2 regions of the uncultured Romboutsia sp. genome follow, and region 1 is predicted to be linked to the other one. Evidence: predicted binding sites of a transcription regulator. Region 1 holds the regulator's gene; the other holds the start of a gene.

Evidence for each region. The regulator HrcA, encoded in region 1, represses chaperone genes, less so after heat shock. The targets are predictions, from matches to a motif close to TTAGCACTCNNNNNNNNNGAGTGCTAA.
Region 2: the regulator HrcA is predicted to act here: its motif matches at 1,481-1,507, upstream of htpG (molecular chaperone HtpG).

What each region holds. Positions count from the first base shown of each region.
Region 1 is NZ_CATXCO010000090.1:237-3,697, forward strand. It holds gene hemW (radical SAM family heme chaperone HemW) at 231-1,364, shown strand; gene hrcA (heat-inducible transcriptional repressor HrcA) at 1,463-2,482, shown strand; gene grpE (nucleotide exchange factor GrpE) at 2,501-3,064, shown strand; partial or broken gene dnaK (molecular chaperone DnaK) at 3,201-3,461, shown strand, end outside.
Region 2 is NZ_CATXCO010000008.1:15,791-19,251, reverse strand. It holds gene Q5F54_RS01565 (DUF4179 domain-containing protein) at 1-1,279, shown strand, start outside; gene htpG (molecular chaperone HtpG) at 1,587-3,458, shown strand.

The DNA of each region.
Region 1 (3,461 bases):
CAAAATACTTTTTAACTTTCTTTATAATAATAGACATAGGATAAATGAATACTAATAAGAATATAAGCGGTTAAATGTTTAAGTATCTTATATTAATACATAAACTTAAAGACTTTTTGATTAAATTATTTAAAATAGTGCTTATAATTTATACATTTGAAGAATATAAGAAGTGTAAAAAATAAAAATATTGGTATAATATAAGAGAATAAATGGATAAGGAGAAATAAATGTTAGGATTATATGTACATGTTCCATTTTGTGCTCAAAAATGTAACTATTGTGATTTTAACTCTTACAAAATAGAAGAGAAAAATCAGAAAAAAGACTACTTAATAAGCATTAAAAAAGAAATGGAATTATATAAAGAAGAATTTAAAAACAAAGAATTTACTAGTGTATTTTTAGGTGGAGGTACTCCTAGTATCCTAACTCCTGAGGAGTTAACTATTCTTATGGAAAATATATATAGTAATTTTAATATAAAAAGAGATGCTGAAATAACTATGGAATGTAATCCAGGAACTTTAAATAAAGTAAAATTAAAGGCTATAAAATCATTAGGTATAAATAGGTTAAGTATGGGACTTCAAGTCACTCAAGACCATCATTTAAAGTATATAGGTAGAATACATACATATGAACAATTTGAAAAAAATTATAAGGATGCAATAGAGGTAGGAATAGATAATATAAATGTTGACCTAATGTATTCACTTCCAAATCAATCATTTGATGAATGGAAAGAGACTTTAAATAAAATAATAAATTTAAATCCGTCACATATATCTGCTTACTCACTTATATTAGAAGAGGGAACTAAGTTTTACGATATGTATCTAAATAAAGAATTTGAACTTAATGATGAAGAAGTTGATATAAGTATATATAACTATACGATAGATACATTATATAAGAACGGATATCATCAATATGAAATATCTAATTATGCAAAAGAAGGATATGAATGCAAACATAATATAGTATATTGGAAATGTGATAACTATTTGGGCTTAGGGCCAGGAGCATCAGGTTATATAAATAATTATAGATATAGTAATATTTGTGATATAAAAGAGTATAATAAATGTTTAGAGTATAATAAAAAACCGATAGAAGAAAAAAATGTATTAAGTAAAAAAGATGAAATGGAAGAATTTATATTTATGGGGCTTAGAATGAACGAGGGTATTAATTTGGATGAATTTTATGAAAAGTTTAATGTGAATTTTAAGCATAAATATAATAATATTTTAGACAAATTAAAGAATTTAAACTTAATTATAGAGCAAAATAATAATATAGCTTTAACACAAAGAGGAAGAGAATTATCTAATACAGTATTTATAGAATTTATAGATTAGTCAAAAACTATTGACAATGCTAAAAAATAATGATATATAATATATATAATCTTGTTAGCACTCGGATTTAATGAGTGCTAACAGCGAGGAGGCATGAAATGAAACTAAACGAAAGAAAACTAAATATCCTCAAAGCTATAGTTAAAGATTATATAGAAACTGCCGAAGCGGTAGGATCTAGAACAATATCTAAAAAACATGATTTAGGAATTAGTGCTGCTACTATAAGAAATGAAATGGCTGATTTGGAAGAGTTAGGATATCTTATACAGCCCCATACTTCTGCAGGAAGAGTTCCGTCAGAAAAAGGATATAAGTTATATGTAGATATGCTTATGGGTAAAAGTGAATTAAGTAATGAAGAAAAAAAACTTATTCAAGATTGCATACAAAATAATGTAAGCCATATAAAAGACTTAATTCAAGAAACATCAAAGTTATTATCTCAGTTAACTAATTATACAACAGTAGCTGTAGCTAAAAGTTTAAACCATAAAAATGTTATAAAGCACATACAATTAGTAAGTATAGATGAGAATAAAATACTACTTATTGTTGTAACTAATAACGGTGATATTAAAAAGGCAGATTTAACTAGTGATATTTATCTAGATCAATCCAAATTAAATATAATTTCTGACAATCTAACTAGAAAAGTATTAGGTAAAAGTATAGTAGAGATAGATGAAAGATTAATTGCATTTATAAAGTATGAAATAGGTGAATATTCTAATTTAATAGATGGACTTATAGATGCTCTTAACTATAATATGTCTGAAGAAGAAGCTGTATTTTCTTTAAATGGAGCAACTAATATATTTAATTATCCAGAATTTAATGACATAATAAAAGCTAAATCTTTTTTAAATATGATAGAAAAAAAAGAGACAATAGATAGTATGTTAAAATCAAAAGGAATACAAAAGGATAATGTAAATATAATAATAGGTAGTGATAACGATCTTGAATTAGCTAAAGATTGTAGTATAGTTACAGCAACATACAATATTGATAAGGACTTAGTAGGAAAGATAAGCTTTATAGGTCCAACAAGAATGGATTATGCAAGGATTTATGCAATAGTAAATTATATTAATTTATTATTTAATAAAAAATAAATTGAGGGGTGCAGTGTATTGGAACATAAGGATACTGTCTTAGAAGAAGAAATAGTTAAAGATGATGCTCAAGAAGAAGTAGTTGAGAATGAAGAAACTACTGAAGAGAATCAAGAGAATGTAGTTGATATAGAAGATAAACTTGAAGAAAAAAAATTAAGAGATGAAATGGATGCTCTTAATGATCAATATAAAAGACTTCAAGCAGAATATGCAAACTATAGAAGAAGAACTCAACAAGAAAAAGAAACTATAGGTATATTTGCTAATGAAAAAATATTAAATGAATTAATACCTGTTATAGATAGTATGGAAAGAGCATTAGAAGCTTGCACAGATAAAGAAGATACTATGTTTAAAGGTGTAGAGCTAGTTTATAAGCAATTAAAAGATATGATAACAAAGTTTGGTGTGGAAGAAATTGAAGCACAAGATGCTGATTTTGATCCTAACTTACATTTAGCAGTAATGCAAGAGAGTGTAGATGGAGTTGAGCCAAATAAAGTTGTTATGGTACTTCAAAAAGGATATAAACTAGGAAATAAAGTATTAAGAGCAAGTATGGTTAAGGTTTCTTGTTAATTAAACCTAAAACTTCATTTTAATGAAGATTAAATATAAAATTTTGCTTAATTAAAAATTAAGTAATAAAAATTTATAAAAGCAAATAAATCAATTAATTAATAGATTTATATATAGATATAGGAGGAAAAGTATTATGTCAAAAGTAATAGGAATAGATTTAGGAACAACTAACTCTTGTGTTGCAGTACTTGAAGGTGGAGAACCACAAGTAATAACAAATGCAGAAGGTATGAGAACTACTCCATCAGTAGTAGCTTTCACTAAAGATGGTGATAGAATAGTAGGAGAACCTGCAAAAAGACAAGCAGTTACAAATGCAGATAGAACAATAATATCTATAAAAACTCACATGGGAACAGATTACAAAGTTGATATAGATGGTAAAGCATATACT
Region 2 (3,461 bases), on a different contig from region 1:
AACTAAAAAATATCAATATAAAAAGGTTACAAAAGTGGCAGCATCTATAGCTGTTATATCTACTTTAACTATAACAACTACATTTGCAGTAGAGTATATAATTGATTATTTTAATCATAACAAACAATCACTGTATCTATCAGATAAAAATGATTTTGAAAAAACGAGTAACAATATAAATTTAACAGTAAAGGATAAGGGCATAGAATTTACAATAGATAATATATCAATAGATGATAATTACATAATGGTTTTTCATACATCTAAAAGAGATAAAAATATAAATAAAATAGATAAAGATGCATACCTTGATAATCCAATTATATCTACTTATATGGATGGTGAAAGAATAGAAGAAAGTAGTGGAATAATTGAGCATGAAGCAACTTATATATCTGAAAATGAATTAAAAGGTATGCAAAAAATAGATGTTAGCAGTGTTAATATAGATAATAATGATGAAATTGTATTTAGAGTTAATAATATATTTGGTATAGAAGGTAACTGGGAAATATCACTTAAAGTAGATAAATTAAAATCAGTTAATAATACTTATAATTATAATGTAAATAAAGATTATACAATAAATCAAACTTATGATTATAATAATGAAAAAATAGATATAAAACATAATATTAATGTAGAAAAAGTAACTATATCTCCTTTAGCTAACACAATACGTATAAATGAAAAGCCGACTAAAGTTTTTAAAGATTGGACACCAATGTTAGGAAACTCATTTGCATTATTTGATGATAAGAATAACTCATTAGATGTATTAGATAAAGGAGGAAGTGGTGTTAATACTAAAACTGGAATAGCAAGTAATTCATATGAGTTTTTAAAAGCTGATAAAGATACAAAATTATTAACATTAGTACCAATATCATTTGCTCATAGTGTAGAAAATAAGGAACTAGAGCCTCAAAGTATAGGTAATTTACCAATAGTTTTTGAAACTAGTGAATATGGAAAAGTTGTAATAGAAGACATTAAGATAACTGACACAGAAATTAAATATACTTATTATAAAGATGGAGTAGTACCAGGTTATCTTACTTTATGGTTCTATGATGAAGAAGGGGATGAGATAGACATAAGTAGTAGTGTAAAGGAATCGCTAGATAGGCATACTGGTAGATACACAACTATATTAAAATTGGAAGGATATGAAAATGATATTTCTAAAATAAGAAAAATTAAGAAAGTATCTACATTCTCTCATAGTGATATGAAACTACTATACGATCAACAAATTAAGATAGATTTAAAAGAGTAATAATAAAGTTTATTAAAATATAGTATGTTAAGTAAAATTAACTTACTGTATTTTATTTGTGCACAAAATTTATATAATTAATATGTTGTGCTAGTTAATATCTATATAGTATTTTTAATAATTCATTTTTATATAATCAACCATAGTAATTTCAATGACTAAATTTAACTAACACAACGAGTTAATTATAAAATATATAAATTAGCACTCTACACTTGACAGTGCTAACAAAAGTGATACAATAATACCTATAAAGGGAACTTAATTTTATCCCATAAATTTTTAATTAAAATTAGGAGGAGATAAAATGACAAATCAAAAGGGTAGTATATCAATACATGCGGAAAATATTTTTCCAATAATAAAGAAATGGTTATATTCAGACAAAGATATATTTATAAGAGAACTTATAAGCAATGGTTGCGATGCAGTAAATAAATACAAAAAACTAATTTCATTAGGTGAAGCTAAAGGTAATACTGATGAAAATTATAAAATAAAAGTATCTATAGATAAAGAAAATTCAGCACTTATATTTGAAGACAATGGTATAGGTATGACTGCTGAAGAAGTAGAAAAATATATAAATCAAGTTGCATTCTCAGGTGCAGAAGATTTCTTCAACACATATAAAGATAAAATGAATGAAGAAAATGATATAATAGGACACTTTGGATTAGGATTCTATTCTTCTTTTATGGTATCTAAAAAAGTACAAATAGATACACTATCTTATAAAGAAAATGCAACACCAGTAAGATGGGTAAGTGAAGATGGATTAGAATTTGAATTGACACAATCAGATAATAGAGAGACAAGAGGAACAACAATTACATTATTCTTAGCAGATGATAGTAAAGAGTTCTTAGAAGAATACACATTAAGAAATATAATAGATAAATATTGTTCATTCTTGCCAGTTGATATATATTTAGAAACTATAAAAACAGAAGAAACAAAAGAAGATGAAGTAGTAGATACAACACCTATAAATGATACAAATCCATTATGGCTAAAAGCTCCAAAGGATTGTACGGATGAAGAATATAAAGAGTTCTATAGAAAAGTATTTAAGACTTTTGATGAACCGTTATTCTGGATACACTTAAATGTAGATTATCCATTTAATTTAAAAGGAATATTATATTTCCCTAAATTAAAAAATGAATTTGAGCTTATAGAAGGTAAGGTCAAATTATACAATAACCAAGTATTCGTGGCAGATAATATAAAAGAAGTTATACCAGAATTCTTATTATTATTAAAAGGTGTAATAGACTGCCCAGATTTACCTTTAAATGTATCTAGAAGTTTCTTACAAAATGATAGAGATGTAAGTAAAATTTCTAAACATATAGTTAAAAAGGTTGCAGATAAATTAAAATCATTATATAAAAATGAAAGAGAAAATTATGAAAAGTTCTGGGATGATATACAAGTATTTATTAAGTTTGGATGCTTAAAAGATGAAAGCTTCTATGATAAAGTAAAAGATAGTATATTATTCAAAACTATAAACTCACAATATATAACTCTTAATGATTACTTAGAAAATTGCAAAGAAAAACATGAAAACAAGGTATTCTATGTGAGTAATGAAGAGCAACAATCACAATATATAAAGCTATTTAAAGATTATGGATTAGATGCAGTTATATTAGATTCTACAATAGATAATCATTTTATATCTATGATAGAATTTAAAAATCAAGGAGTACACTTTAATAGAATAGATGCAGATTTATCTGATATATTAAAGGAAAATGATAATGAAGATAATAAAGAAATAAAAACTGATATAGAAAACCTATTTAAAGATGTTATAGGTGATAGAATAAATAATTATTCAGTAGAAAGCCTGAAGAGTGAAGATACACCTGCTATTATATTAATTTCAGAGCAATCTAGAAGAATGGCTGAAATGAGATATCAATTCGCAGGAATGGACTTTGGTATGAGTTTTGAAGAAGAAAAGACTTTAGTTATAAATAATAATAGTTCTATAGTTAAAAAATTAGTTTCATTAAAAGATGATGAAAGTAAAAAAGAACAAATATCATTAATTTGTAATCAAATAGTAGATATAGCTTTATTATCTAATAAAGAATTAGATTCTAAACAATTAGATGAATTTATAAAGAGAAATAATCAACTTATGAGTATGGTAATTTCATTATAAAAT